Regions from separate parts of the Paenibacillus sp. ALJ109b genome, predicted to be linked through region 2. Evidence: predicted binding sites of a transcription regulator. Region 2 holds the regulator's gene; each other region holds the start of a gene.

Region 1 (11,018 bases), on a different contig from region 2:
GGCGTACCATATCGAATCTGCCAAATGCCGTTCTGCCCAGCTTGGCTGATCCAGCCGCATGCAACAGTCGGTCCAGATCATTTTTACGTATCCACTGATGGAGCAGCTGCACATTGTGATCCGAATACCATAACATCAGGTCAAGGATATGAATCAGATCATCATAGATGGTTTCCGCAGCGGGACGATCCTGAATTCCTGTCCGATGTTTAGTAACTGTCAGCGATTCAAAACCCTGTCCAGCCTGCATCCATTCCTTCGCGTTTTGATACAAAGGTGCAAATCTCCGGTTAAAACCTACCCCCAAAAGAAGACCCTGTGCTTCAGCAAATGCGGTCATTTCTTCCGATTCCCGCAACGTATAGGACAGCGGTTTGTCCACGTATACCGCCAGCCCCCGCTCCAAACATTGCATGACAATGTCAAAATGAGCTTCTGTCGCTGTATGTACAAACACCGCATCCAGATCCCAGGACAACAATTCTTTTATATCCGTTGTTCCATTGTTCAATCTATAGGTATGCTGTATTTCCTTCACCGGCTCGGGAGAACGGTTCATAATCCCCGTAATTTCCACGTTAGTGTGGGCAGTCAACAGCGGCAAATATACTTTACGTGCAATATCCCCGAGTCCGATGATCGCAGCACGGGTTCGCTTGGTTGTTTCCATTATGATCATTCCACCTTCAGATGATTTCTATATTTCTACGTCCTATAGTGTAACCCTTCAGACAGCAACATGCCAGTGATTGCAGCTAGAACCGGCACGAATTGTCCATCCTTTGGTTGAACGTGGTAAACTTTAGAGAGATAGCAATACGGATTGGGATACGGTAAGAACTTCCTGGTCTGAAAGGAGCGTTTGGGATTTTGCGAAAATGGTTATGGCTCCTCTTATATGTTTTACTTGCCGGAGTCACGTTTATTTACAGATATGAACTGCTGGCCTGGACCGATCTGCATCAGTCCATACCACTTTTACTCGCCATGGCGACGTTGTTTGCTCTTGTACCCGTAATTCCGTACAAAATCGTCATTATTGCCTTTGGCTACAGTTACGGCACTGCAACAGCAGCCTGGATATGCTGGCTTGGAACCACATTTGCTGCACTGCTGGTATACACCGGAGCAAGAACGATATTCCGAAATCAGGCCAGAACCTATCTTGAACGCATTCGAGGTTTGAATCGATTTACAACATGGATGGAGGCTCATCCCTTCATGGGTATCATGTCTATGCGGCTGCTGCCCATCGTGCCCCAAATGGCGGTTAATATCTATGCGGGCATTACCTACACCCCATTCTGGGTGTTCATGGTTGCGACAGCGATTGGCAAATTGCCTGCGATTTTTGTTTTTGCCTATGCGGGTGCACAAGCAGAATCATCAATCTGGGTGAGCCTGTTAATCCTTGCCGGTTATCTCGTGTTCATGACGATAATATTGCTCTTGTTTCGCTTACGCTCTCGTAAAAAGGTCTAAGTCGGAACATTCAGAAACATTTCAGACTCATCCTCTTTACGATCCTGCTTGGTTGGCTTGCCAATTCGGGATATAATAGAAGAGTAAGCCAAAATATCATTCTTCATCAGAAATGGAGTGACTATAGCATGGAACAACATACTAGTGAAAAAGCAACTTTTGCAGGCGGGTGCTTCTGGTGTATGGTATCCCCCTTCGAGGAACTACCCGGTATTCATAAGATTGTATCGGGATATACAGGAGGACATACGGAGAACCCAACATATGAGGAGGTCTGCTCGGAAACGACAGGTCACGTAGAGGCCGTTCAAATTACGTTCGACCCTGCCATCTTCCCATATGAGAAACTCGTTGAATTGTTCTGGCAACAGATCGACCCAACGGATACGGGTGGACAATTCCATGACCGTGGATCATCTTATCAGACAGCCATCTTCTATCATAGTGAAGAACAACGCCAGATCGCAGAAGCCTCCAAAGCAGCTTTGGCACAAAGCGGACGTTTTGACAAACCAATCTTCACACCGATTTTGCCAGCGAAAACGTTCTATGAAGCAGAGGAGCATCACCAAGGTTACCATCACAAAAACCCTGCGCACTACAAACGGTACCGTAAAGGTTCTGGACGTGAAGACTTTATCGAACGTAACTGGTCCGGCAAAGTGGATAAAGACGGCCTGAAGGAGCGTCTGACGCCGCTGCAATATGAAGTTACCCAAAACAACGCAACCGAACCAGCGTTCCATAACGAGTTCTGGGATCACCACGGTGACGGAATTTACGTGGACATCGTATCCGGTGAGCCACTGTTCAGTTCCACCGACAAATACGATTCAGGCTGCGGCTGGCCAAGCTTCACCCGTCCACTGCGGGACTACAATGTGAAGGAAAAAACGGATCTCAGCCATTTCATGATTCGTACCGAAGTGAGAAGTCGTGAAGGGGATTCCCATCTGGGTCACCTGTTCAACGACGGCCCTGCCGAAGCTGGTGGAATGCGTTATTGCATCAATTCCGCAGCCCTTCGTTTTGTACCCAAAGAAGATCTTGAAAAAGAAGGATATGCCGAATACGCCGTACTGTTTAATTAAGTAATGGTTCATTGAAGTACGTATTTAAGAAGCGCTAGCGAATCGACCGCCTCTTAAGAGGACAATTCACTTGAAATGCTAATTTTAAAGAATTTCAGTCACGTTATTCCGGTGAAAACTGCGGAACAGCCTGAAGCAGCGTGTAAAGCGATGAAATAACGTCTCTCCGATTCGTTACATTACAAACTTGAGGCAATTGAAGCTATTAACTTGTGCTCCGTTCGTTAGACATTAATTAAGACTAAAAAAGGGACTTCCCGTCATCTTCATGACGCATGGGAAGTCCCCTTTCTTTTTTTGTATATAGATTGGAATTAGCTTACATCGTACTCACAATCCAGCCGATCCAGTAAGCAAATGGAATCAATAACAACTGCGCTAACAATGTGCCAAATAAACGGGATACAAGCATACAGCCATAGATCTGATTCATTCGATCCAGCCGGATTTCACCACGCAGAGATTTGTCGCTAAGCAACGAAATACGAGGATCAATCAGGATGGTTAACAGAATGGTTGCTACTCCATTAATGAGTCCGGTGGATTGCGAAGCAGCTACAGCCTGCCCCGGATAAAGATAAGCAGCGTACAGACTGGATAGAACTCCTGTCGTATAGATTGCTGTCACCGCTATGTTCAACGTCATTAGACGTCTGGGCATTCCGTTGTGTACCAATAACTTTGCCATTTTCCATGATGGCGGGGTAATATAATACATCGCGTTTTTGAGCTTGCTGCGCTTCATTAGACCTCGAACCATGGATGGAATCGATCCTGCCGCCTCAAAATGAACGACCATTCGGGAAGCGAGCTTGACCATCGTTGGAAAACTTAGAATAGCCAGGGCTGTTCCTACCGTAGCCGCACCCATTAGCCAGTGCAGTTGTGCTGCAAAGTGGGGATTCCCTCCATTCGTCGCAGTATCCACGAGATTACCTACCATCGGCCCTTGGGCCATATTGGAGGTACGCGACACCAGCAGCAAAATTCCAGACAGAGATAAGGCCAGCGCTATTCTGCGAGTACGTAATCCTCCAAGGCGTAGCGCATAGGACAGACTGTCAGCCGCATGAATAAGCATCGTAAACAACATAGGAATGGCTAGGCTCAAACTAAACATATGTAAATCTCCTTATCTTTTCTTTTTCTCATTATGCTTCTATTGTAATTTCAAGTATGGAAGCATTATACTCCTCATCCACATAAAAGTATAGAAAGGGCAGAGAAGCTGAACAGTAAAATGCACCAAAACTACATGATATGCTTCAAGGTTCTCCACAATAATCGTTTATTCAACCGGGTAAAGGGTAATATACAATAACTATATTGTACAGGAGGGAATCAATATGCCGTGGAACAAACAGTATTATCCCGTTTCTATGAAAAATCTGGAGCCTCGTGTCAGACATAAGGCCATTGAGATTGCCAATGCATTGCTGGACGACGGTTATGAGGAAGGACGCTCCATTGCAATCGCGACTGCCAAAGCGGAAGAATGGGATGAGAATCATCCCACATCGAAGAATTCGAAGCAGGCTACAAAACATACTTCATCAGACAGCAAATCGGAGCATGGAAAGTCTTCCTCTCCACGCCGTCATTCCGAGCCCGTCTCTTCTTCCAAAAGCCATGATAACATTCATGTCGTTCCTACTGACTCCGGCTGGGCCATCAAGGAAGAAGGTCAATCCAAATCTCTAGCTACGTTCCGAACCAAAGCCGAAGCTGTGGATGCTGCCAAAGAAAAGAGTGAAAAACAGAACATTCGGGCTATTATCCATAATGAAGATGGGCAAATTGCCTCTTCCCTTAAGCCTTAAGTGAATCTGTTCTAAAATAGGATATATCGTGAATGTATTACGCTATTTTTTTAATGAAGGCAAGCAAAAAAGCCCTTTCGCCGCTAATGGAATGATTCCCATCAAGCATGCAAAAGGGCTTTGTGTTTGGTATGAGGCCAGCCCACCTTATTCAAACAACATTCATTTCGAATAGGGTGGTCGTTACGTTTAATGCGAAACACCTCTAGCCACCGGAGCTCGTTGTGTAGCACCGCTGACTACTTTGGCTGCAGTCGACACGGGCAGTTTCACAGCTGAGGTCGTAACCGTCCGGCGAGCCGGGAAACTGACCATGTACGTAATCACCTTACTGGCAATCCATACGGCCAGAATGGTATATAAAGTTTCTTTTACCGGTAGAAAGAAAAGCGACAATCCGAGTACAAACGCATCGCTGACAAAGAAAACCGTTCCCAGCTTCCAGCCCTTCCAACGGCTAATGAGCACCGCCAGAATGTCATCTCCACCTGTCGCTCCTCCGAATCGTAGCACCATGCCAGCTCCCACGCCGGTAATAACACCGGACAGGACTGCCGGAATCCACAGATTACCATGAAAAGGAATGACCAGGGTAGAGTACCGCTCAAACCCGTCATAGAACAATGAGAATGCGGCCACACCCAGCAGCGCCTGAATCATGAACTTCCAGCCCTTGAGGAACCAGGCCAGAATCATGACTGGAATATCCAGCAGTAGCATGCCGATTGCAGGTGATAAGCCTGTCGCGTACTTTCCAAGCAGGGCCAGACCGACAAATCCGCCCTCCGATAAATGATTCTGAAAATTAATGTGATAGTAGGCAAATGCCAAGATAAATGTTCCGAGCAGCATAATGGCGAACTTTCCCGCCTCTGTCTTAACTTGTTGTAAGGTTAACGATGTTCTCTTCATTCAGGTTCCCTCGCAGTTTGTAAAGGTTGGTTTGCACCGACCGTACCCTGCAAAAGGCAAGCCTGGAAGAAATCATCGTATTTGTCCTTCGAATATTATTCATTCCAATCCCCTCTTTCGCAGAGTCAGCCGTTTTTTTCTTTACGGTGGTGTACTCTACAAGGGGCGCTAAGTGTAAGAGAGATCGTAACGTTTCCAGATCGTCCTTGGGGAGATTATCCTTCGGGAACTCATGGTATCCTGATCCTTTCTGTCTGTTGGTGGTTAGCTATGCTTGGTTAAACGTATACTTTCCACTAATCACTTCGATTGTAGCACCCTCTTCCGATCGCTGTTATCCCCGGATTTTTTTGATTCCCTTTTTCTAAGGGAAAAATCCTGTGATAAAGGCGAACACTTCGTTTCTTCAGACGGGTCTACACTCTCCGTTACCGTGTAAAGGTTTAGTTTAAACATCAAAGCTAACTTGCTTGTTCTTCTATTATATAACACCGATGTGATTGGGTCGAAACAGCAGACCCTTCAAATATGCGCAAAAAGCACACTCTGGCCTGCTTGAGCACTCAAACAGCCACACCAGGACAAGCTTCTCTAACTAATGGTGCTACCTGCTCCTTCATTCTATGACTGAAGCTTCCAAATATAACTGTCCAGTCACCCAACTGTGACAATTTGGGTCCATTTTTTATTATTCCGCGGATTTTAAAGGAATCATTTCCCTCTTGCACATACACTATAGCAAATGTAATCGGCTTATCTTGGTCCAGCTAAACGTTTCCAGACTTACTCTGCTGTTTATGGTATAATATAACAATTGATTCCCACTACCCGTTTAAGCGAGGCGGATTAATGAAAACGTTAAAGCCAAGAGTCTTTATTGGCTGCTCGCTGGAAGCGAAGCCGATTGCAGCCGCAGTACACGAAAACTTGCGTTTCTCGGCCGAAGTTACCCCTTGGTACTCCGGAGTTTTTAATCCAAGCAGTTATACCATGGACGATTTGGAAACAGAAGTGCGTACGACTGACTTTGCCATTTTTATTTTTCATCCGGATGATATATCGAAAATTCGCGGGAAGTACTATGCCTCTGTCCGTGATAATACAATGCTGGAAATGGGTTTGTTTATGGGTCGGCTAGGACGAAAGCGTATTTTTTTCATTCTCCCTGAAGATATTACGGACATCAAAGACGCTTCCAAGATCGAAGGTTTACGCATGCCTACAGACCTGCTGGGATTAAATCCACTGGTTTATGAAATTCGTTCAGACGGGAAATGGGCGCCAGCCGTCTCGGTGGCCTGTTCCAAAATCGCCGACAGCATCGAAGAACAGGGACGATGGAGCGATCCCGAAGTGGAAAAAATCATCGAGAAGCACAAAAGATCTGAGGGTGAAGCCCGGTTACAGTTGCTCAAGCTGCTGCGATTCTTCAGGGAGTTACTGCGTACCCGCAAAGCAGATTCGGTTATGTTGGAGCGAATGAGCGATGCACTTCGAAGTGCATTTGTATCCCTTCCTCCATTTGCCGTGCGTGGGACTGCGATATACCGTACAGATGACAGTGGTCATATTGAACAATTATGTGGTAATGTTGGGGAACCGGGGAGAAAATATAACTTGTCCGCCAACGACGACAAACAGCCTGATGATCCGAAGCGAATTCTGGTTATTGATTCTTACCGGGAGAACAAAATCAAGATCAATCTCTACGACGACTACCTTGAGAAAGAGTATCTGCTATGCTATCCTGTAGCCAAGAGGTATGTAATCACGGTCCATATTATTGGACATATTGAAGCGGATGAGGCGATATTTCAGCAGATGGATTTGGAGAATCGTCATCTGTTCAACGCCATCAACGATTTGTTAGGAGGCGAACCGGAATGAAACCGGAAACGAAAAAAATAAGCAAGCGCTGGGGCAGCGACAAAAAGGTACGCCTCAGTTCTGCGCCCGAATCATCACGACCGGTTCCGGAACCCAAGGAAAAAGATCGTTTCCACAAACCGGCCGTACCGCTGACTACGATTGGCCCTTCGCTGAAGGGTAAAGAAAGACCTTACAAAGTGATTCTGGAAAAAGAGGCTCTTTATGAGAAGCCTCAGTATCTGGCTTAACCGCTTTATGCTCATTTACAACTCTGCCGTCTGGTTCGGCAGATCATCTGGCCCCGCCGCCCAAGGCAGGGGCTTTTTTTGTTGCAATCACTTTGGCAATTCTTCATAACCTTCGCCAATCAACGAACCAAAAGCTCTTCATCTCTTCCTCTGCATTAAGTCGTTTTCTTTATGCCCTTAGGTTTCCTGCAAAACCCAAATATTATACCTTATTTTGGAGAAGGCCTGTCCCTATTTCACCGCCTACAACCTTAACATCAATCGCATACGGACTACTTCCAATATTTCTCGGTTGTATTGTGTATCATCATTGCATATATTGATTATAATATAGGAACATACGTTCTGTAAATAAGAACTTGTCCGAATTCAAGGTTAAGGAAGTGAAAGTATGTCATCATCCCCTTCCGCCCCATCCCCTGCGGATGAAGACCACCGATTGATTAAAAGCATGGTTGTACGCACTCTGCTGCTGGATGTGCTTGAACGGGATATTCGCACACTGGATACGTTGCAGCTCAAAATGCCAGAGGTGTACATTCTGTCTCTAACCCGCATTCAAAATGATGTACTTAAGGAAATGCTGACGCTTCGCAAACAGATGAGAACTCGTGGCGTCAAGGTTCTGGAGGAGAAACGGCAAGTCGATGGAATCGAAACCCAGTACCTGTGCAGAGGCTATTTGCAGCGGTTCTATATGCTGTGGACGTTCGCGCGGAATGAAGTCAAAAAAGAGCTTAGCCAGCATCTGGATATGGATTTGACCCAGCCGTTATAGCTGATTCATCTGCTTAATGTACCCGTCATCGTTTAAATTCACATTACTTAGTCCACTTAGTTCACTTACTCCTCAGACTCCCCACCCTTCTGCCTAATCGAAACAGGTTGACCCCGGGAGGATGCGTTCATTAAGATGGAATAGACATATCTGTACATTCCGTTCAGACTTGTAATGAAAATGGATTCCTATAAGCAAACAAGCCTGCATGCCATTAGCGGCGGACAGACTTGTTCATTGGAATTGCTTTTAACGTCTTATCAATCAAGGAGTTGAACTTCATGGACTTGAATTCGCATTTAATTAAAAATCAAACACCCGCACATACAGGCATTGCCGCAGATGTTACCGAACTGATCGGCCAGACACCTGCCGTTAAACTGAACAGACTTACAGGCAGCGATTCCGCTGACGTATACGTCAAGCTGGAATATTTCAACCCCAGCGGCAGCGTCAAAGACCGTGCCGCCTATAACCTGATCGTTCAGGCTGAACGGGCAGGACTCCTGCTTCCCGGCGCAACCATTATCGAACCGACCAGCGGCAATACCGGCATCGGTCTTGCGATGAATGCTGCTGCCAAAGGATATAAGGCCATTCTGATCATGCCGGACAACATGTCCAAGGAACGCATCAACATTCTGAAAGCCTATGGTGCAGATGTCGTACTTACCCCTGCTGCGGAACGGATGCCTGGTGCGATTCGTAAGGCCAAAGAACTGCAGGCCGACATTCCAGGAAGTTTCATTCCCCAGCAATTCGAGAACCAGGCGAACCCGGACATCCACCGGATCACCACGGCTCCCGAAATTATGCAGCAGATGGAAGGCAAGCTGGACGCCTTCATTGCCACGGCGGGAACTGGCGGTACCATTACCGGAACGGGAGAAGAACTGCGCAAGCAGCTGCCGGACATTCGCATCTATGCCGTTGAGCCAAAAGGTTCTCCGGTACTGTCCGGTGGCGAGCCCGGACCCCACAAGCTCGTCGGTACAAGTCCAGGATTCATTCCGGACATTCTGAATACCGACGTGTGGGATGCCATTATCCAGGTGTCCGATGAGGATGCACTGGATACGATGCGGCAGCTTGCTGCCCGGGAAGGGCTGCTGCTCGGCCCTTCCTCTGGCGCTTCGGTGTGGGCCTCCCTTCGCATCGCGAAGGAACTGGGGCCGGGACACCGGGTGCTCTGCATTGCGCCCGATACCGGGGAACGGTATTTGAGCATGGGTATTTTTTAACAAAGAAAAACTCTTACAACGAGTCAAAGGCTCCCCTCCAAAATGAGCGCTTGATCACAGCCGGACGTTGAAGCCGCAGCGTACAAGTACTTACTTCTGGAAAGGGAGCCAGTTAAGTTAAATATTCTAAATATGAATGTGAACTAGTGTGTCAGGGTTGTCCATTCTACACCTTCGGGAAGCAGAGCCGCAATGCGGTCTTTGGCTTCCTTTTTGCTGTATAACGATTCATCCAGAATCGCGGCGGTACCCGAATCACTGCTGGTCCGAATCAAACGTCCCAGACCTTGCTTCACACGCAGCAACATGTATGGAAGATCGATCTCTTCATAAGGTGCAGCTGACGCTGTACGTTTTGCATTAAATACAGGGTCCTGTGGTGGATACGGGAGCGACCAGATCATGACATTGGATAATGACGGTCCTGGAACGTCCAGACCTTCCCACAGACTGACGGAGCATAGCACACTTTCCTCATCCTCCTGGAAAGCGGCAATCAGGTCACTAATCTCCCGATCTCCCTCATACATAAAACGCAACCCTTGAGCCTCAGGGACATGAACGATGTCCTGCTTGAATGCACGCAGCTCTTCCATCGTACGGAACAGAATCAGGGCACGCCCCCCACTCTCCTGAAGCAGCGTCACGGCGTCACGCAACCGATTTTCGTTTTCCGGGTGACCAGGTACGGTTTCATCGGTAATCTTCATCTGCATTTTGTCCGCATAGTCATATGGAGAAGCCACGGAGAACGATACAAAATCATCAATCCCCAGACTGTCTGCCACATAACGGAATGAACTGTCCACAGATAATGTTGCGGATGAGAAGACAATCGGAATGCCTGTATTGAACACACGCTCGTTCAGAATTTCCTTCACGGTACGCGGCATGATCGATAAGGTTATCTCGTCTTCGCTCTCTTCAGCCCAACAGATGTATCCATCTTCCTTACGGAACAACGCAAGTGCAGACTGAATCATGTCCAAATGTTCTTCCACGACACGCATCTGATAGCCATCCAGCGAGAACAATCCGCTCTCAAATACCAATTCTTCGCCGATCGCATCCAATACGCTGGTCAGTCGTTCAATCTCACGCAGCAGCGGCGGTTCTACCCGCACTTCTTTCCGTTCCGATCCGGGAATGGCTACCGTATACGTATCCAGCAGCGCGAACAATCGTTCACTGCTCTCAATCGCTTCATCCACACGCTCGGCGAGGGATTCACGAATCTCACCTTCGAGCAGACGGGTAACCAGTTCCTCGAAGATGCGGTGTTTCAATTTGTAGCTCAGTGCGTTCAGGGCCGCTTCTTCCAGCAAATGTCCTTCATCAAATACAACCGAGCTGTGATCTGGCAGCAGTGGCAATTGTCCCTCGCGTTTGCGCGCTTCATAGGTCCACACATGCTCCATATAGTAATCATGGGAACAGATGATGATGTCCTTGGAACGACGATAGTGGTCACGCGACAGCGTCAAGCCGCAGCGTTGACGTTTGGGACAAACGAAGCAATCTTGGAACGGGTCCCAGTTGATTTTATTCCACTGGCGATCATTCAGATGTGGATACTG
Region 2 (11,018 bases):
TGATAATTTTAAAGAACTGGTAGCATTAAATGAACGCAACCAATTATAGGTTGGCGTTCTGTTTATTTTAAAAATAGAGCGGGTGTGTAATGATGAATACATATAAAGTACTACAAATGAAAAAGGCTCTCCTGCATTAAGCTGGAGAGTCTTTTTTTGAATATGGACTATAATAGTTGGTTAGCTGTGTTTTGTAAATTGAATTGTATAAGGTTCGTTGTAGTTGTTGATGCCGTTATCCATAATTCTGAAGTAAACTTTCTCACCAGGTTTAGCACTCATACCAATTGCCTCAGCGTATCCAGGCCCATTCCAGTTATCCATTTGAATGGAAAGGATCGCACCGCTTGCATCCATTTTAATAACACCCATAATAATATCGAAATTAGGTGGCGGGGTAGCAATAACGCCAAATGAGATTACAGAAGATCCATTTGTGTTGTCTACAAGATAATAATCATTATCACTCATGCTATCTAAATACTGTGTTGCGCTAAATCCAGAATTCTGATTAACACTTGAGTACATCACTTCTGCTGTCTCAAAGGTATCAGCCCAACCGGTTTTAGCGAATGCAGAACTTGAACCAAATGCCAATAAACAAGCGGTTGCCATAACAGAAATAGAGAATTTTCTTAATCTTTTCATATTCAAACCTCCCAAATATACTAGAACCAATAAAGTAGATTCTGTTTTATGTTGTTATTTGAACTTAAAGATGTCGAAGAGCCTCTTACATAATTAGGTCGGCCAACCATGGATAAATATACCATATGTAATGTATATTTGTAAATGATATTGTTGTTAAATGTTGGATGAACAAATATTATTATGGAATTTGTAGTTTATAAGTCATTATGTGCAGGAAGTACATGCCTTTTGTCGAATGGGTAGATTTAGTGATGAGATGAATTATACATATAAGATATTATCCACAGATATGGATTTCTTCGCAGCAGCCTTAACGCAAGTCCGTGTTTCCGTCTGGCTTGTCCTCGGTGATCGCGAACATATCATTGATTATGGCGGACCAATAGAAGAGTATAGCCCAGTATCCATTAAGATTATGGTGAAGAGATACTTTCGTGATACGTTTGAATTTAGGGTACAAAAATAGGAGCCTTTTATAGGCTCCTATAATTCAATCAAATAGTTTCTTTATGAAATTCAACAAATCATAACCATACTCTTCAAGTATTAAGCTTACCCCTGCTAATCCAATAAATAAAAATACACATCCACAAAAAAGGCAAACAGTAATAGAACTAAAAGCACTAGAATTACCATAATGTTGACCGCAGTGCGGGCATACATAAGCACTTGTTGATATTGTTCTTTCGCATGATTCACAACTCATTAATTTACTAGCTGGCTTAAATTTATCAATAATATTCACTACCATCATATAAAAGCACATAAACGCAAAACAAAACATTACCAAAAGCATTATTATAGCTACCCCGGACATAAACACATCACTTAAACTGTCCATTTTTCTCCCCCTAAACTCTCTATGTATCATATAAAATCTATTTGACTCAATTGAGTCTATCAGAAACAAACAAAACCTTCCATATCTTTCAAAAGCATAGTCATTGAAAAAAGCGATACCTTAAAGATATCGCTCCGCGTTCAGTTGTGATGATGGTGCATGTACTCAGCTTATTTCCGTCTGGATCTGTCCAGGTTTCATAACGATAAATTGATCAAACACAGGGATACGTAGCAAACCAGATTTGGTCCAGTTCCGCATCTTAACTCGTGCCTGTATCCGGGGTTCCAAGTAAACGTTGTTCTTGTCTTCACCCGTTATAAGTTGGGCACACATACCACGAAACGCCTGCTTATGTTTTGGACTCGGACTATGCTCAATAACTCCTACCGGGCGCATCCTGCCAGATGGATCAGGAACGGCTGCCAGCCATCCGAATTCTGCTTTTTTGTATCCAGTAATATAGACATCAGCGTAAGACCAGTTGATGACCTTCATCCAGTCCTTAGATCGTCTGCTGACATACACGCTGTCTTTGCGCTTGCCAACTACACCTTCCATGCCCATGGCTTCTATCTGGGCGTACAAATCTTCTACAGCGCCTTCTATATGGGGCACAACTCCAAAGCTTCTTGACGGCAAATTGAGATTATGAAGTATCGTCTTACGCTCATGAGTGGCAGCTTGCGTAGATCCCGGCCTTGGTAAAAAAGAATATCGAATATGGCGAAGGTGGCCGGCAACGACTTGGTGAACTGCGTTATCTTGCTGGCCTGCTTGGTGCTAAATCTATCATGACTGCCTCGAAGTCGTTCAGACCTGTTGCTGGATCGGTGCAAGCGACCTCACCGTCCAAAATGATATCTTCATCAAACGACAGCTGAAGCTCAGGGTATTGCGGGGTACAGTCGTTGTTGTGACGAGTGAATAACCGGACGTTGCCGGACTGTTGCGAATATATAAGTCAGTGACCATCAACTTTAGGCTCATAGATAAAATCAGAATGACTGAATGGTCCCGGTGCTGTTTCAAGTAACATTTGACTTATAAACATAAAAAAACACCTCACTCCATTATAGCGTTTTGCCATAAAGAGTAGAGGTGGTAAGTTTTAGAGAAGCAGATCGTATTGTTCTTCTTTTTTGGTTTTATTGAGCTATCGTTTCCCGTTAGGTGAATTATTTGGAGTCTCATGGCATAGGAGTTAGTAAATTCTTCAACGTGTTAATCATCCAAATATACACAATAACAGTTACAATCGCACCTGAAAGAATCCAATTATATAGTTTGCGAAATTTCATCAATTTTCCAATCAGCTTATAGAAAATCATTAATAGTATCGTTGTGACCATGATAAACCCAATTAGAAATATTATGAACATATTATCGCACGTCCTAACCTCATTTACTTCCTATACGTATTTATCTATACAAAGTTGCGTTAATCTGCCCGTTAGTTGAACACAAGCAGCCGATCATATACGTCTAACATAGTGATTTTAGAAGGCTGGGAGCGTGAAGGTGAACGACCTAAGTTTGAGCACACACCACCTCCGAGGAACATCGACTATTGGACTGAATATTAAGGAGGCGATATTATGGCTAGCAAATTGAGGCTAACGCGCATATACGAGGGATCGCGTATAATTCTTCCTGAACATCGAGAAGCATTTTTAAGGGATCAGAAGGAACAAGAGAGGAAGGGGAAGCCTGTCTTAGATGAACAGGAAATGCAGCTCATTGAAGAATTGATCCTGGAATCTCACCAAGAATGCCGATCTGTTAAGATGACTGTATTTAATCCGTTTGATGACGAAATCATGCGGGGCGTTGTGACATCGATCGATAAGCCAAACAGGTGAATCAAACTTGTACGTGGTGAGGAGGATTACAGCTGGATTAAGATCGAAGAAATCACTGCGGCAAGCCGATAATTGATAGAGCCCAAGGGATTAATCAAGGGGCTCAGTTTTTTTCCTACTATTATATAGGGTTGTTTCTGACATTTGATTTGTAATCCATCGGAGTTGTACTGACGGTTCATTTGAAGTTTGGGGGGCATCCCCCAACTCGTCCCCCAAACATCCCCCAAGTCGTGAAAAGCTATGATTACATACGAACGTTCGTTCTTGTACGTTGTCGTATATAGCTCATATATATTGAAAGAAACAATAATATGAAGCGATCGTACATAAATAGAACACAAGTCGACCAATGGGAACGCGATCAATATATCACGTTGTACTAATAGCTCAATCCCTTGGCGCTCTAACGCTGAGGGGTTTTTCTTTTTGTGGGCGGTAGATATAAAAAAAGCTAGATAGAATAATATTCTACCTAGCTTTATATCTATAGGAACTCAGTCCTTAATTTCTGATAAGTAGTGCTCATATAACTCGTTAATTGAAGAACTAGAAAGTAAGTGAGTGACTGCTTCAATTGATTCTCTTTTCCAATCAAACCAGCGCATTTCTTTTAACTTCATGATTTCTTCTTCTGAGAAACGCTTTCTAACTTCTTTTGCAGGATTGCCACCAACTATCGTGTAAGGGGCGACATCTTTTGTCACAACTGAGCCTGCTGCAACAATCGCACCTTCCCCAATGGTAACACCAGGCATAATCATTGCATTCATGCCGATCCATGCATCGCTTTCTATAATGGTATCTCCCTTGGGTGAGAAGGAATGGCTAATTTGATCAGCGAACGGATAAACAGTGATCCACTCCGCATGATGATTGTTATTTCCTCCCATAAGAATAACAACACCGGCTGCGATACATACATAATTACCAATAATCAATCGATCTATTTGCCATCCAAAGTCCTCAATGGGGTTGAATAAGCTCCTGGATTTGTCATCTCCCCATAAATATCTCACGCATCCGTCTTCAAAAGATGAATTGTTATCATAATAACCGGAGTAATAAGAGTAATCGCCGACTTCGATTAATGGATTGGTTACAATATCCTTTAAGTACTTAATTTCAGACCAGTGATTAAATTGGTTTATATTCATTTTAGTTTCCTCGCTTCTAAGTTTTATTTCTGAGTAACTTAGAAGCGTGATACGGTAGCCACATTTTTTAGTTTTTTTAGACGACGAATCATCTGAATCATCCTTCCTTAAGATATGAGGGCGATTATAACAATGACCTCCTTTTTTGTCAATCCTATTCTAATAAAGAGATGTCAGTGTGGATCCTCCCTCAAAGTGTATATAATGAAGAAAAAATTCAGGAAGAGAAAATATAGACAGAACACGTGCCACCATTTGGAAGGGTAGATACATCACGTTGGACTAAAACGGGGACGGGAATAAAAATGTAATGAGGAAGCTGGCATTCGTAGCATAAGTTTTGGCCTCTTAGTGTTATTGCCTTTTATGTAGTCAATAAGAAATAGAATGGTTAATTAAAATATCATTATATCGTTGAAGCGAGAGTATGTTTTAATTGTTTGCTCAATTTTTACAGTATCTATATGTTGATAGTTTCATATAATTGCGTTATAATTCATTTATGTTTTTAGAAATTAAATTTTGGACAATTAATTGGAGATGTTAATATGGAACAAGAGAAGCAACTGGTTGCCGCACAGCGGACATTTTTTTATACAGGACAAACGAAGTCTATTGAGTACCGTATTCGTGCTCTTCAGGAATTAAGACGGGGAATTGAGAAGCATCAGCAACGTATTCTTGACGCACTTCGTGCGGATCTAAATAAATCTGAAACAGAGGCTTATGGCTCTGAGATTCGGATCGTATTGGGTGAACTGGATTTTGCATTGGAACATTTGGAGGAATGGGCTACACCAAAACCTGTACCTACAAATTCTGCTATACCTGATGGCACAAGCCTAATTTATCCCGAACCTTATGGAGTTGCTCTTATTATTGCACCATGGAACTATCCGTTCCAATTGGCTTTCGGCCCTCTGATTGGAGCCATTGCTGCGGGTAACTGTGCCATTATTAAGCCGTCTGAATTAACCCCAGCCGTATCACGTCTGACTTATGATTTGGTTCATGAGATATTTCCTAGTGAGTACTTGGCAGTTATGGAAGGGGAAGTCGAGACAAGTACAGCACTATTGAAGGAACAGTTTGATTATATTTTCTTTACCGGTAGTACGGGTGTTGGCCGCATCGTTATGAAGGCAGCTGCTGAGCATTTGACTCCAGTTACGTTGGAACTAGGTGGTAAGAGTCCGGTCATTGTTCATCAGGATGCTGATTTGAAGCTGGCAGCTCAGCGCATTGTGCGTGGTAAATTCCTGAATGCTGGGCAAACCTGTGTCGCTCCGGACTACTTGCTTGTACACGAGGACGTACATGACAAATTACTTGAATTGATCGCTGCAGAAATTCAGGATAAATTTGGAGATGATGTGATGAAAAATGCTGATTTTCCACACATTGTCAACGCACGTAACTTTGATCGTTTATCGGTTTTGCTCCAAGATGGCAAAGCAATGATCGGTGGACGTTCTGAACGTGATCAGCTGCTCATTGAACCAACAGTTCTGGGGGAAGTGGGTTGGAAATCCCCAGTGATGCAAGAAGAGATCTTTGGTCCAATTCTTCCTGTATTTAGGTATACCGACCTCGATCCCATGCTAGATGAGATTGTTCGTCGTCCAAAACCACTGGCATTATATCTCTTCACTCAGGATGAGGATCTGCAGAATCAAGTTCTGAATCAAGTATCTTTTGGTGGTGGTTGTATTAATGACACCTTGTCTCATATGACATCACATTATCTTCCGTTTGGCGGCGTAGGAGAAAGTGGAATGGGTTCCTACCATGGTCAACAAAGTTTTGATGTGTTCTCTCATCATAAAAGCATTCTTAAACGCAGCGAATAGTCGGCTAACGTAGAACAATATAAGTAGTATAAAAAAAGAGGTTGTCCCGTTGAACGGGACAACCTCTTTAAGTATCTTATTGTGAGACTTCTGTACAACTACAATACATATTAATGAATATCACGGAAAAGGCCAATGACTTTGCCCAGAATGCTAACGTGTTTCAAACGCAACGGTTCAAAAGTCGAATTTTCCGGTTGAAGACGAATATGATCTTTCTCTTTGTAGAACGTTTTTACCGTTGCTTCATCGTCTTCAGTCATGGCTACTACGATATCGCCGTTATCTGCAGTTTGCTGCTGACGTACGATAACATAGTCTCCGTTAACAATGCCTGCTTCTACCATACTGTCTCCCACGACCGAAAGCATAAATACTTTCTGTTCGCCTACATAATGCGTAGGAAGAGGGAAGTAATCTTCGATATTTTCTGTTGCTGTGATCGGAACCCCTGCAGTAACTTTACCCACGACAGGAATGCGAGCAACGCTGTGAGCAAACTGATGTGAATGCTCTGACTCTTCCTGGCTGAGAAGTTCAATGGCTCTTGGTTTGGTTGGGTCACGTCTAATCAGACCTTTCTTCTCCAAACGATCCAGATGTCCATGTACTGTAGAGCTGGAAGCCAATCCAACGGCTTCACCAATTTCGCGTACGGAAGGAGGATACCCCTTCAACCGGACTTCATTGCGTATAAACTCCAGAATAGCCTGTTGCCTGCTGGATATCTTCGACATACCGTATCAACCCCATTTTAGTAACGTTTGGGAAAATTATAACATAGAACCTCCGTTCGTACAAACATAAGTTCTAAATAAAATACCATAAAATCAATGTTTTTTTGCAAATTAAGATGAAAATTTTCTTTGAGTCTAATCAAATACTGCAAATGACAGTTCCCGTACAATAGAAGAAAGATAGTGGACTGTAGGATACAATAAAAAAAAGCGAACAATTGTTCTAAAAAGTTATTGTACAAAACAAGTGTTCGTGTTATATTGATTTCAACGGATAGGAACAAACGTTTGGAGGTCGATATTTAATGAGATATTCTACTTATCAAAGCATTTACGAGCCGGTGCATTCTGAAGTGGTTGAAACTAATATAAGGAATTTTAAAAAGGTATTTGCAAAACGCAATGTCCCAACATGGGTGCTGAAATTAATAATCGTAAGCTTAATTATATTGGTTGGATGCAGTACAGTATTGACTGTGTTCGCTGGCAATGAGAAAGATTTGTTGCCTGGAGGGAAGATGGCAGTTTCACAAGGAGATACACTATGGAGTATATCTTTGGATCACAAACCTGGAACAATGGATACACGGGTATATATAGAAGCAATTAAGAAAGTAAATCAACTTCAGTCAACTTCAATACAAGTGGGGCAAGTCTTAATACTGCCTCAATTCACAGAATAAAACTGCATATCCACACGCGCTAATGCATGTCAGCTTGACAAGCTGCCCTTATCATGTCAAAGTTAATAAGACTTTGTATTTTTGGAGGGGACAAGCTTGGATATAGATAGTCTGGTAGCACGTATTAATGAATTGGCCCGTAAGAAAAAATCCACTGGATTGACAGAGGAAGAGCTCGCAGAGCGTGCCAAGCTTAGAGAAATCTATTTGAATAACATTCGAAGCAATTTCAGACAGCAACTGGATTCGATTGAAATTGTAGATGATGAGAACGATCAGGGCCACCAAGGCAAACTCAAACATTAAGGAAACCTAATGATATCAATATGATATTTAGGTTTCTTCCTGTTATCTAGAGGTTGCAAATTATAGGGGGAAATGTTGGTTTGCAGTTATGTAAGCCGATACAAAGAACATCTAAGGGGGATTCTTATGTCGCGTTCGTTCGAGAGAACGGTTCGAAAAAATTCTAAGCAGTTGAATCAGCAACGCAAAAAAAGCGGTAAACCGGTTTCCGGTACACCAGGTGAGGACGTATTTAAAGGACGCAGCCTGCTGTTTCCTATTTTTCTGATCGGACTAGCATTCCTGTACCTCTTTATGAGTACATTTCTTGTCAAAGCTCCGATGACCACTTGGGACTGGGTGACCATGTTGCTGTACGTATTTTTGGCAGTCATCTTCATGCTCCGTCGCCCTTATGTCAAAATAGGAAGTAATCGGATTTTGACGACAAAAGGGAACCGCGAGCGTTCAATTGGAGTCGACGATATCGTGAAATTCAGAATTGAGCCAGGTACGGTTGTAATTGAGCATAATGCACGAGGTAAGAGATGGGTATTTACCAAACTACTTAATCGTTATGATACCGATGCAATCACTGAACGTCTTCTGAAATTCGCCAAAGCACATCAGATCACCGTGGAAACATACGAGAAAAAGTAATTATTGCATAAAGGGGAAGATGACCGAAATGGCGTTAAAAGCGATTTTGTTCGACCTAGATGATACTTTACTGTGGGATGAGCGCAGTGTTCGAGAAGCCTTCCATGAGACTTGCCTGATTGCAGCTCAAGAGACTGGTGTTAAACCCGAAGACCTTGAAGAAGCTGTTCGTAATGAGGCACGTAATCTGTATGAATCTTATGAAACTTTTTCGTTTACCAAAATGATTGGGATTAACCCGTTTGAAGGTCTTTGGGCTAACTTCACGGGTGGGGATCAGCCGGAGTTTCGCCAGTTGGAGCAACTTGCACCCGCATATCGTAAAGAGTCATGGCGTCGCGGCTTGTTAAAATTGGGTGTTGATCGTGAAGATCTGGCGGAACGACTTGCCTCACAATTTGGGGCTGAGCGGAGATCAAGACCCCATGTCTATGAAGAAACGATGGAAACATTGAGTCATCTGCAAGGGAAGTTCAAGCTTTTGCTTTTAACCAACGGCTGTCCTGCTTTACAACAAGAGAAACTTGATGGTGTTCCTGAATTGGCTCCTTTTTTTGACGAAATTATTATTTCGGGTACGTTCGGTAAAGGGAAACCGGATCCTTCGATCTTCGAACACGCATTGAGTAAGCTGGGAGTGCAACCTGAGGAAAGTTTGATGGTTGGAGATAAGCTTACGACTGATATTCGTGGAGCGTTGTCTGCAGGTATTCAATCTGTTTGGATTAACCGTGAGAATAAAGAAAATACCGAATCGTATGTGCCTGACCATCAAATCAAGCATTTATCCGAATTGGAACGAATCATTGCCGAATTCTCAATTAGTGCATCTTAAATCGTTTTTTCATGTACTACTCAAACATTGTTAGGTTTTATGAGATGTATTTTATCCATAAAACCTAACAATGTTTTTTGTTTTTGGACAGCTTGAACTATACCGTAATAACAAAATATAATTTTTTTTACTAAAAGTTATTGAAATTATAGAACTGCTGATTTAGAATATAACTAACATACTAGTATGACTAGTATGCGAATGAATGCAGCGAATATCTGTTGACTTACTTGAATGAAGTGGAAACGGGAGTTATTCGCTATAATTTTCACATCGTTTGTAAGCGCTTTACATAATTGGAGGAAACCATTTGGTTCTGGAAATACAACATGAAGTGGTTAGTGAGAAAATGAGGGTAAGCATCTTAACCGAAATGTGCCTCTATTAATTTTCAAAATTGATATCGCTTACATTAGTTTGGTTTATTCTGCAGGTGGGGGTGAAGTGCATCTGATTACTTGTCTTCTACAAAAAGAAGAGATGATAAGCATTGATCGAAAACGCTTTTATTTTATTAAGCTAAGGATCGGAGTGAAATAACATATGGAGTCGGAAACCGCTAAAACCACGCTAACGATGACATCTTTACGTAAAGAAAGCAGGTTAAGAACTATTACAGCTCTGCTTCGCAAAGATTGGCAGCTGTACTCACTGTTAATTCTTCCAATTATCTATCTTATTATTTTCAAATATGGGCCCATGCTCGGTAATGTGATCGCATTTAGACGATTTGTACCGGGAGGCAGTATTTTTGGAGAGACGTGGGTTGGATTCAGGTATTTTCAGATGTTCATTCAAGACCCAACCTTTTGGAAAGTATTTGGGAACACACTTATGCTCGGTGGACTTGCGTTACTTTTCACCTTCCCAGTTCCGATCATTTTTGCATTGCTGCTGAATGAGGTGAAAAGCAAACGTTTCAAAAAGTTTGTGCAGACCGCATCGTATCTTCCGCACTTCTTGTCCATCGTTATCGTTGCCGGAATGATTCTGCAATTAACGGCAGTTAATGGCTCCATTAACGGAATGGTTTCATTCTTTACTGGAGACAGCATTCCTTTCATGCAACGTGCGGAATGGTTCAGAACAATTTATATCACCTCTGAGGTTTGGCAAGGTATGGGGTGGGGTGCCATTCTATATTTGGCTGCATTAACAACAATTGATGATTCTTTGTATGAGGCTGCGCGGATCGATGGTGCGAACCGTTGGAAGCAAACCCTCCATATAACTATACCAGGCATTTTGCCAACGATCGTTACATTGCTGATTTTAAACATGGGTAATTTCCTTGCGGTTGGATTTGAGAAAATCTTGCTCCTTTACAATCCGCTGATCTACGAGACATCTGACGTGATTTCTACTTATCTGTACCGGGTAGGTTTGCAGTCCAGCAATTTTAGCTATGCTACCGCCATTGGTTTGTTCGAATCCATTATTGGACTGATCTTGGTATT
Region 3 (11,018 bases), on a different contig from region 2:
TGCATTTATGGTCCTGACGCAGTTCATCCACAATTTCATCGGCGACGCGGAATGGACAATCCAGAGCAGGCAGGAACGTCCGGCCCTGCAGGTTGACAATCGCCAGCTCCTTGCCTTCTCCTTTGACTACCGTGTACCCGCGCCCTGGTGTTCCTGGAGGAAAGTTCGCAGGACGAATCATACGTGGCTCATCATCTATAAAATCAAATATGTCCTTATTGTCCCAGGTATGGTTACCAAGGGTGATGCCATGCACACCCCAGTTAAAAAATTCATTCGCAATTGCCCCGGTGATTCCCCGGCCTGCCGCTGCATTTTCCCCATTTACAATGACCACATGTGGCTTATACTTCGTTTTGAGGTAGGGCAGGTTTTCCTTCAGTGCCTTACGCCCCACATTCCCCACAATATCACCAATAAACAAAACTTTCATTTTACCGCCTCCTTAATCCCTACCAAGCGCAGCTTTTCTTCAAAGCATCCGAAACTTCGCAGGACCTCTATCTCTTGCTCATCAATTTTATTATAAAAATGCCTTTTAACAGGCTATCAACAGGAAAAGTGGCCCACTACTGCGGCCACTTTTCCGTAATGCTCTATTTTGCGTATTCAACCGCACGGGTTTCCCGGATGACGGTGACCTTGATGTGACCCGGATAATCGAGTTCGTTCTCGATCATCTTCGTGATGTCACGCGCGAGGCGGAAGGCTTCAGCATCGTCGATTTTTTCAGGCTGTACCATAACGCGAACTTCGCGTCCGGCCTGAATGGCATATGATTTCTCGACACCTTCGAACGATTCCGAAATTTCTTCCAGCTTCTCCAGTCGTTTGATATACGTTTCCAGCGTTTCGCGGCGTGCGCCTGGTCTTGCTGCGGAGAGCGCATCTGCTGCACCAACCAACATGGCAATAACCGAAGTCGCTTCGCAATCCCCGTGATGGGACGCGATACTGTTGATTACAACCGGATGTTCTTTGTATTTCTTCGCTAGTTCCACGCCGATTTCGACGTGTGATCCTTCCACTTCGTGATCCAGCGCTTTACCAATGTCATGCAATAGACCTGCACGTCTTGCTAGGGTTACGTCTTCTCCGAGTTCGCCAGCCATCAATCCAGCCAGATAAGCGACTTCCATCGAATGTTTCAAGACGTTTTGACCGTAGCTTGTACGGAACTTCAACCGGCCCAGAATTTTAATCAAGTCCGGATGCAGACCATGCACGCCCACTTCAAAGGTAGCTTGCTCACCGTATTCACGGATACGCTCATCCACTTCTTTGCGGGATTTCTCCACCATCTCTTCAATCCGTGCCGGGTGAATACGTCCATCAGCCACCAGTTTTTCGAGGGCAGTACGGGCGATTTCACGGCGAATCGGGTCAAAGCCCGACAGAATAACAGCTTCTGGCGTATCATCGATAATGAGGTCAATCCCTGTAAGGGTTTCAAGCGCACGGATGTTACGTCCTTCACGACCGATAATCCGGCCTTTCATTTCTTCATTTGGCAAAGTAACAACGGATACCGTTGTTTCCGCCACGTGATCAGCCGCACAGCGTTGGATGGCGAGTGTAATAATCTCGCGGGACTTTTTGTCCGCTTCTTCCTTCGCTTGCTGTTCAATGTCCTTGATCATTTGAGCCGTCTCATGACGAACTTCCTGTTCTACGTTGGACAGTATGATACTGCGTGCGTCTTCCATGGTGAGGTTGGATATGCGCTCCAGCTCCGTCACCTGGTTTTTGTAGATCATCTCGATTTGCTGCTGTGTCTCATCAATTCGTTTCTCTTTGTTAGCCACTTGCTCTTCTTTACGTTCGAGTGATTCCAATTTTTTATCCAGCGACTCTTCTTTTTGCAACAATCGTCTTTCTTGTCGTTGAATTTCGTTCCGACGTTCACGAGTGTCTTTTTCAGCTTCGGCGCGAATGCGATGGATTTCGTCCTTCGCTTCCAGCACCGTTTCTTTCTTCAGTGCCTCTGCCTCTTTCTTCGCGTTCTCCACGATTTGCACGGCAGCTTGTTCCGCACTGGAGATCTTAGCCTCTGCAAGAGATTTGCGAATAAAATACCCTACTCCGAACCCAATAACGAGCGCGGCCACAACGAGAACGATCGTGATTACGATGTCCATACTGTTCACCTCCTCGTTGGTTCCTCCAAGGCACTCCTTGGGTCAATTTGTTGTTTTCAAGCCTTACATATTTTTGGGAATAACGAATACTCACGGCGATCCCCCGCCGATTTTCATTTCACATGTACATGCTTCCATGTACTATTCACCGTTTCCAGCGAACCCATAATCATGAATGGTATAAATCTTAAAAAACAGAAACCGCTTTTTTGGAAGGAAAAAGGGTTGTCCATTTCTTACAGACTCATGTCCATTTTAGTATTTGACGAAAGAAATTGTCAAGAGAATGCAGTATAGTGAGTCCAGTCTGCTAATCCCATAACAACGCTTCGTCATCTTCAAGGTCTTTAGCCTCGTCTTCTTCAATTAAACAATTCACGACCCGACGCACCATATCCATGGAAAAACCTCGTCGCATCAAGAAGGGAAGCGTTTTACGTTTCTTCTCCTGGATGTCTCCTTTGACCTGATTCCATTTTTTGCGTCCGGCGGTTAGAGCCGTCTCATATTCCGCATCTGTACTTACACCTTCTAGCGCTTCAGCAATCAGCTCATTGGCAATGCCTTTCTGACGAAGCTCTTGCCTTATCCACAGTTTCCCCTTCCGCTGGCCCTCCATACGCTGACGAGTCCATTCCTTCGCAAACAGTTCGTCATCGACCAAATTCTCTCGCTCAAGCCGGTCCAGGGCCTCTTCAATCAACGGTGCAGCAAACTCTTTCTGACGAAGCTTCTGACTTAATTCGTGGCGTGTGCGGGGTTTATGCTCCAGATATCGCAAAGACTGCACATACGTTCGCTGTCGCTCGTCAGCTACTATGATATCTTCCAAGTCTTTTTTCAGAAACGTATTTCCCCGGGTCATCCGATATTTAATCATTACATCTTCAAGCACTGTAATTGAATATAAACCAAAGGTAATTCGGTAACGAGCTTCCCTGCTCTTCGTTCGTTCAACTCGTGTAATGATAAGTTCTTCGTTATCCGGGAATTGGGAGATTCCCTCCAGCTCGGCTTCTTCATATAAATCATCTTCATGTTGATCCATTTCGGTCTCCCCTTCCACATCAATTGATACTTGTATCACAGGTGTCTAACTGAAAGCAGACAATAAAACAATGATTAGCAGATCTCCGACGGAGATAAGCAGCTAAACTGCATACGTTTAGAGCGTAACTTCACAGAGACATCAGATGCTAATACAAAAGGCCGGAAACAATGTCCGGCCTCTCCCTAACAGAAAACGTACCAACAGCCCCTGCCCATTCGGACAGAGGCTGTTGGACAGCGCGAGCGCACACCTTACCCCATTAGCTAGATCTAGATCGAGCCAAGCTCAATCAGACAAGTTTCGGGGATTCAGAGCATTACTCGTTAATTTCAAACAATTCTTGTTCTTCTGCCGCTTCTTTTTGTTGATCTTCAGTCGTAGGCACAGGAACTGCAGTAGTCAAGTTGCTGGCTACACGGATTTTTTGCTCGATTACTTGAGCAATATCTTGATGCTCTTTCATGAACTGCTTGGCGTTTTCACGTCCTTGACCTAAACGCTCGCCTTCGTAAGAGTACCACGCACCACTTTTGTTAACGATGTCCAGCTCTGTACCAATATCAATGATACTGCCTTCTCTCGAAATACCTTCACCGTACATAATGTCCACTTCCGCTTGTTTAAACGGTGGTGCCACTTTGTTTTTTACAACTTTGATACGAGTACGGTTTCCGATGATGTCATTACCTGATTTAATACTCTCAATACGACGTACATCCAGACGTACTGTAGAGTAGAATTTCAGGGCACGACCACCAGGTGTTGTCTCCGGGTTACCAAACATAACACCGACTTTTTCACGAAGCTGGTTAATGAAGATTGCGATGGTTTTGGATTTGCTGATTGCCCCAGACAGTTTACGCAATGCCTGAGACATCAGACGTGCTTGCAAACCGACATGGGAATCACCCATTTCGCCTTCGATTTCCGCTTTTGGTACCAATGCAGCAACGGAGTCAATAACGACAATATCCACAGCGCCACTACGTACAAGTGCTTCTGCAATTTCAAGCCCTTGCTCACCCGTATCTGGCTGGGACAGAAGCAACTCATCAATGTTAACACCCAGTTTGCTTGCGTATTGCGGGTCAAGAGCATGCTCTGCATCGATAAATGCAGCTTGTCCACCCACCCGTTGTACTTCAGCAATCGCATGCAATGCTACAGTTGTTTTACCGGAAGATTCTGGTCCATATATTTCAACAATACGGCCTTTGGGCAAGCCGCCTGTTCCTAATGCAATATCCAGAGCCAAGGAACCGCTGGGTATGATTTCCACTTGCATGTGAGTCGACTCACCCAGTTTCATGATGGATCCTTTACCAAATTGCTTCTCTATTTGACGGAGCGCCATATCAAGCGCGGCACGACGGTCTGACAATAAGCTCACACCCTTTACTGTTTATAAGATAATGATACCTTGTTTTAACACGTTTGCCAAGCTTTTTTTCGAACATACATTCGTTTTTTTTGTGAAGGCCGAGGCGCCTCTTCCTCAAGCAAACTTTCCATTAAACAGAAAAAAGAACCGTAAACAAGGCTGTAAAGCCTGATTCTACGGTTCTTCCGTCTTCCTTTATTATACTTGCTTGCTTTGGCAAATGCAATCCGAGCCGTGAACTAGTCCATCTCCACAAGTTTACGCCACAAACGGTAAAGAATCGCCTTCGCTGAACGGATCCGAACCGTCTCCCGATTGCCATTAATGCGCAGTTCATGAATTTCTGTCTCTTTACCACGTTGAGCCAGAGCGATGAAAACAAGTCCTGGCGGTTTGCGTTCAGAATAACCAGGTCCCGCTACACCTGTAACCGACAGACCGAAGTCGGCATCCCCAATCATGCGAATCTGTTCTGCCAGCACTTTGGCGACTTCGGGACTCACTGCGCCCGGTGCATCTTCACCTTCCAGGTAGGCATGTGGCACATGGAGCAGCTTCTCCTTAATTTCATTGGAGTAACATACTATTCCGCCCTTAAGCATCGAAGCACTGCCAGGGACTGACGTCAGACTTTGCATGACGAGCCCTCCTGTGCAGCTCTCAGCCGCGCTAAGGGTCAGACCCATATCAGACATCATCGTTACGATTGTGTACTCTATAGGCACATCCTCGTTCGCGTAGAGATGCTCTGGCAATCGTTCCCGGATCTGAACTTCCATTGCGTCCAGCTTCAGCTTCGCCTCACTCTCACTTGGAGCCTTTGTAGATACACGTACCGTAACTTCTCCCTCACTGGCATAAGGAGCAATCGTTGGATCTGTCTGCGTATCAATCAGATCCAGGAGTCGGTCTTCCAATGCTGATTCTCCGATTCCTGCAAACTTCAGCATTTTCGAGTAAATCGGCATTTCTTCTGTCAGTACATGCTGGAACAGCCAAGGCTTAACTTCCTGTTCAAACATTGGAATCAGCTCTTTCGGTGGTCCAGGCATCACTACATAATGCTTGCCATTGTCGGAAATCGCATTTCCTGCGGCAAGGCCTGTTTCGTTCGCCAGCGGTGTCCCACCTTCTATAACGATTGCCTGACGGCGATTATTTTCGGTCATGTCCACATTGCGATCTCGGAAGAAGCTCTCGATTTTGTCCATAGCCATTCGATCTATATGAAGCTTGCGGTTCAAGACCGCCGCGATCGCATCCTTGGTCAGATCATCCCGTGTGGGACCGATGCCCCCGGAAAATAAAATGACGTCTGCACGACCTTGAGCGATGCGAATAGCGTCACTAAGTCGATTAAGATTATCACCAACCACCGTTTGGAAATATACATCAATCCCGATCGCAGCCAATTCACGGGATAGATATCGGGCATTGGTATTCACAATTTGTCCAAGCAACAATTCTGTGCCAACTGCAATAATTTCTGCCTTCATTCAGCATCCTCCTGTACACGTGATGAGTGATCAAAGGGCAATAGGATAATTCCCTATTGCCCTTCGTACAAATGATTTCTTCATGCTTCCCCATTTAACCTCAAAAACGTTACGCTTTCGATAAATGAAGCAAATTTTTGTTTTTAATAAAGTAATCAATACCTGACCAAATCGTAATGATTGCTGCAGCCCAAACGGCAATAACGTCCATGTGAATACCCGTAAATGAGAACGGGAAATTATTCAACAACAGCAGCACAATCGCCACAATTTGCACGACGGTTTTCAGTTTGCCCCAGGCACTTGCAGCAACAACCGAACCATCCAATAATGCAATCTGACGCAAGCCGGTAACCGCAAACTCACGACTAATAATGACCACGGCAATCCAGGAATCCAACTTGCCCATTTCCACAAGCGAAATCAGTACCGCAGTAACCAACAACTTGTCAGCCAGCGGATCAAGCAATTTCCCTAGGTTGGTGACCATATTATTTTTCCGCGCCAGATAGCCATCAATTCCATCCGTGCTTGCTGCAATGATAAAAATGACAGCAGCAATCAACTGATTATACGGAAGTGATAAGCTTCCCAATTGCAACGGCTCTGGGTAAAACGGAAAATCTACGAGCAGGAACACCATCAAAAAAGGGATTAAGCAAATTCGTGCAAGCGTAATCCGGTTGGGTAAATTCACAAGACGCCCTCCCTCTTATCCTCCATTACTCCAAACATTCATCTTAATCCCGTATTCATCATCCGGAACATGAAATTTACAGTTTCACTGTCAATCAGCACTAAAGTGCTCTCACTATGTAAAAACGCAAAAAATAAAGTCAACCGTTCAAACGCAAAACCGTTTTAAACGTTCCGGTGACTTTCAGAAGATGTACTGCTTTTCACAAAGTCAGCAAACGATGATGACTGGGCTTTGATGCTTATCTGCCAGCAATGCACACTTAGTATAATATACGCCAATTGCAGTGTCAAAAAACATACCTAGCTACAATAAGGAGATATTACTTAAAGTTTGTATATTGCAGATCCAGAGGTAGATTGGCACCGTTCAACAACTGCATGACTGCCTGCAAATCATTCTTACTTTTACCTGTTACCCGGAGCTGATCTCCCTGAATCTGACTCTTCACCTTAATCTTGGAGTCACGAATCAGAATATTAATTTTTTTAGCGATATCCTGATCAATCCCCTGTTTGAAATTCAAACGCTGGCGGACTGTACCTGAAGAAGCTGGTTCTACTTTTGCATAATCAATGTTTTTTAGAGGTAAACCCCGCTTAGCCATCTTGGATTGCAGTACATCGATAACAGCCTTGAGTTTGGTCTCATCATCAGATACGATCGTTAACGCATCCTTATCCAGTTTCAGACTGCTCTTGCTGCCCTTGAAGTCATAACGCGTGCCAATTTCCTTTTCCGTTTGTGTAACGGCATTTGTCAATTCCTGCAAGTCCATTTTGGACACGATATCAAATGAATTTTCTGAACTCAAACCAGTCACCCTTTCAGTTAATCATATATTCTGTAACATTATAGAGGATACGCCAAGCAAAAGTCTAATTTTATGAGGTTTTTCAGAATAAAAAAGCATTTTTGGCTACCACTTAAGATGGTTACCAAAAATGCTTTTCATGCGGCTGTCCTTCTAATAACGGCTGCGATTAGGCTGTCTGAACATGTCAAGCACACCCAGAAGTACATGTGCAAGTCCAAAACCCAAAATTCCGTAACCCCAAGCAGTTGGAGTCAAGTAATAACCCAGGAGGCTGACAATGATCCCCAAACCTGTTACGATCCAGCTGACTGTCACAGCCATCCACCTCACTTCACCAAAAGTTGACTGCAAGTTGAAGACAAGGTTAGTGTCTCCCGCAGAAACTTTGGTTATTCGCCGCTAGTGCCGTTGCTTCCTTCGGTATTGCTTTCTGTTTCATTCGTCGTTGTGGCTTCAGTACCAGTGGAGGACGTATCCTCACCAAGTCTTAACCGAATGCGGTTTGTCGCTTTCCCGTCTGTCACAACCTGCCCTGCAACCTCAATTGTGGTCGCTGCAGCGTAACCGGACTTAATGTACATTCCTGCACTGTCCAATTCAAAAGTATAACTGTCTCCCTCAGCGGTGTTGCCGTATTCCAACTTCTCGCCACTAGAGTTCTCGCCCTTGTATACTTCCAGCCAACTATGCCCCGTTGCTTTAATTGTAACCGTCACAGGCTGCCCTGCACTGCCGTTCACTTTGAAGTTCGTAATATTGCCTGATTTTCCGTCTTCAGCAACAGTTACAGAAGCTGGCTGATTATCCGTTGGGTTCTCTTCATTTTCACCCGTTGTTTGCCCATCCGTCTGTCCATCAGTTTGTCTGTCAGTCTGCCCCTCTGCTGTTCCGCCACCGTTACCGCCTGCTTCGCCTTCATTCGTTTCTCCGCTACCTGGTTCATTAGCTGGAGGATTAGAAGCTTGGCCATTATCTGTAGGCTCATCCGGTTTATCTTGAGGTTGCTGCTGGCTGTCTGTGATCTTTGTCTGATCCAGCCCTTGTGTATCCGAATCATCTTTGTTCATCACTACATACACGTACAACAGCACAAGAATTAATACCGGAAAAGTCCACATCAGCGCAACAGACATCCAGCGGTTACTGCGCTCTACAGGGCGGCTTGAACGCTTTTGAATAACTGGCTCCATGGTTGCTTCCGTTTCTTCTGCAGGTACATCTTTCTTATGTCCCTCCAGCAGCTCATCAGGATTTAGTCCCACCGTTTCCGCATAGGTTTTGATAAATGCACGCACATAGAAGCTGCCAGGCAGCACTTTGTAGTCTCCTGCCTCTATTGCCTCCAAATACCTCTTGCGAATTTTAGTCATTTCCTGTACATCGTCAAGACTCATCCCTTTTTGCAGCCGGGCCTCTCTTAACTGCTGACCCAGTTCAGACATGCCATCTCCTCCTTATGTTTATCTCTATGGTTGTTGCTTATCTATTTCATGATCCAGTACGGAGCGTTACAGTTCGTCGGTGTAGCTGGCCGTAAACGTATCATAAATAATTTCTTCATTCGGATTGTTGCGCAGTTCAATAATAATGTCAAAATCATTAAAATCATATTCAGACTCCTGCACAAAAATATCCGGATGTTCAATAACCTTGGTGCTTGGCATCGTCATGATGTCCTGTAACAGATTATAATGCCGTTCGCTTGAACGAATCGTACTGACAATTCCGTCAATGATAAACACATTGTTTGGATTCAATTCGTCCTCTGACATCTGGCTTCTTATGGTCTGACGAAGAAGTGTGGAGGAAACAAACGTCCAGCGCTTCATCGCACATACGCTGCCTGCAATAATGGATTCCGTTTTGCCTACACGCGGCATTCCACGCAAACCAATGACTTGATTGCCTTCCCTCTTAAATACTTCACCCAAAAAGTCCACAAGTAACCCAAGTTCGTCCCGCGTAAAACGAAATGTTTTGCGATCATCCGAATCACGATCAATATAACGACCATGACGCACAGCGAGAATATCTACCAGTTTCGGTTGTCGCAAAGCAGACACCGTTATGCTGTTCACTTTGCCAAGCATTTCACCCAGCAGACGGATCTTCTCATCATCGTCCGATTCCAAAAGCATCCCCCGGGTTTTGCCTTCAACACCGTTGATGGTCAATATATTTACTTCAAGCATCCCCAGCATAGAGGCAATATCCCCTAACAGACCGGGTCTGTTCTTATGTATTTTATACTCCATATACCATTGTTTAGATTCCATTTAAACACCCCGTAAAGCATTATTCCACATTATTCGACAGTAACAGAACGCGTCCATTGGACGACAATCTGAGATATCTTCTAAAAATGGGTCACGTTAATGATATATAAAATGAAAATGAATTACAAGAACAGGTCTGTAATCAATGTGTAATCATTAGAGAAAAGCCCCCTTGCGGGAGCTTTCCATCTGTAATCTTATGCGTTTTGTTTGGCCAATTTGACCATCAGGCACGCGATCGTACGACGCTCATCTGCATCGCCGACTTCCCATAATTCTTTCAATGCCCGGTTGGAATGGTTCGCCGGATCGACTTTCTCATCCAGGAAGTCACCGATTTCGTATGCAAGTTTGTTGATGGTATCTTCACTCATCCCCATCTTCTCTGCTTGCAGCACGCGGTCACCCAAAAACTTCTTCCAAGTGTCAAAACTTGAGAGCACTGTTTTTTCTGTTGACATGATAAATCCTCCTTAGCTGACGCATGAGATTTAAAATCAACAGTTGTAATATGTGCTTCCCGGACATTTTATATACGAGCATTTTTGAATTAATCGAAGATCATCTACGAATCATTAATTTCCATCACGAAACTACCCGTATTTAAAAACAAAATTGTTTGCGCGCCCCCCATATATTACGTGAGCCAGCCACCATTTGGACTTATAATCTGCCCATTAATGTATCCAGACTCGGGAAGTGCAAGGAAGTAGACCAGTGATGAGATTTCATCTGGCTGGGCAAGTCTTCCTGCCGGAATTTCCTCTTCCAGCATTTTTAGTTCATCCTGGTCCAGATGGTTCAACATAGATGTTTGAACTGCACCAGGAGCTACAGCATTCACCGTTACGCCAGATGGAGCCAACTCTTTGGCAAGAGCCTTAGTGAATGCATTTACACCGCCTTTGGTTGTAGAATACAACACCTCACAAGAGGCCCCGGACAGTCCCCAGATAGACGACACGTTAATAATTCGGCCATATCTTTGGGAGATCATGTGAGGCATCATTTCCTGTGTACACAAGAACGTGCCTTTCAAGTTGATCGCCATCACTTCATCCCAGATTTCTTCCGTAACATCGGACAGCATTCCATAATGAGATATCCCTGCATTATTCACCAGAATATCCGGCATCAGCCCATGTGATTCCAGCTTCTCACG

Evidence for each region. The regulator LexA, encoded in region 2, represses DNA repair genes until DNA is damaged. The targets are predictions, from matches to a motif close to CGAACATATGTTCG.
Region 1: G3352_RS06375 (YhjD family protein) is a predicted target of LexA. The motif match lies at 7,756-7,769, and genes of this name have one in related genera.
Region 3: recA (recombinase RecA) is a predicted target of LexA. The motif match lies at 4,640-4,653, and genes of this name have one in related genera.

The regions. Positions count from the first base shown of each region.
Region 1 is NZ_JAAIFP010000006.1:16,914-27,931, forward strand. It holds gene G3352_RS06335 (Gfo/Idh/MocA family protein) at 1-670, opposite strand, end outside; gene G3352_RS06340 (TVP38/TMEM64 family protein) at 871-1,482, shown strand; gene msrA (peptide-methionine (S)-S-oxide reductase MsrA) at 1,611-2,573, shown strand; gene G3352_RS06350 (lipid II flippase Amj family protein) at 2,893-3,693, opposite strand; gene G3352_RS06355 (DUF2188 domain-containing protein) at 3,920-4,393, shown strand; gene G3352_RS06360 (YitT family protein) at 4,583-5,305, opposite strand; gene G3352_RS06365 (nucleotide-binding protein) at 6,155-7,192, shown strand; gene G3352_RS06370 (hypothetical protein) at 7,189-7,422, shown strand; gene G3352_RS06375 (YhjD family protein) at 7,814-8,200, shown strand; gene cysK (cysteine synthase A) at 8,482-9,441, shown strand; gene G3352_RS06385 (ATP-dependent DNA helicase) at 9,585-11,018, opposite strand, start outside.
Region 2 is NZ_JAAIFP010000024.1:104,810-115,827, forward strand. It holds gene G3352_RS22010 (hypothetical protein) at 181-648, opposite strand; gene G3352_RS22015 (hypothetical protein) at 1,142-1,492, opposite strand; partial or broken gene G3352_RS22020 (ATP-dependent DNA ligase) at 1,658-2,546, opposite strand; gene G3352_RS22025 (YolD-like family protein) at 3,091-3,354, shown strand; gene G3352_RS22030 (CatB-related O-acetyltransferase) at 3,852-4,511, opposite strand; gene G3352_RS22035 (aldehyde dehydrogenase) at 5,060-6,361, shown strand; gene lexA (transcriptional repressor LexA) at 6,472-7,098, opposite strand; gene G3352_RS22045 (LysM peptidoglycan-binding domain-containing protein) at 7,404-7,781, shown strand; gene G3352_RS22050 (DUF896 domain-containing protein) at 7,878-8,087, shown strand; gene G3352_RS22055 (vitamin K epoxide reductase family protein) at 8,214-8,726, shown strand; gene G3352_RS22060 (HAD family hydrolase) at 8,755-9,561, shown strand; gene G3352_RS22065 (ABC transporter permease) at 10,105-11,018, shown strand, end outside.
Region 3 is NZ_JAAIFP010000028.1:86,925-97,942, forward strand. It holds gene G3352_RS24535 (TIGR00282 family metallophosphoesterase) at 1-433, opposite strand, end outside; gene rny (ribonuclease Y) at 597-2,138, opposite strand; gene G3352_RS24545 (regulatory protein RecX) at 2,449-3,186, opposite strand; gene recA (recombinase RecA) at 3,506-4,570, opposite strand; gene G3352_RS24555 (competence/damage-inducible protein A) at 4,810-6,066, opposite strand; gene pgsA (CDP-diacylglycerol--glycerol-3-phosphate 3-phosphatidyltransferase) at 6,176-6,763, opposite strand; gene G3352_RS24565 (YajQ family cyclic di-GMP-binding protein) at 7,086-7,577, opposite strand; gene G3352_RS24570 (hypothetical protein) at 7,731-7,901, opposite strand; gene G3352_RS24575 (helix-turn-helix domain-containing protein) at 7,970-9,022, opposite strand; gene G3352_RS24580 (DUF3388 domain-containing protein) at 9,089-9,856, opposite strand; gene G3352_RS24585 (DUF3243 domain-containing protein) at 10,054-10,317, opposite strand; gene ymfI (elongation factor P 5-aminopentanone reductase) at 10,494-11,018, opposite strand, start outside.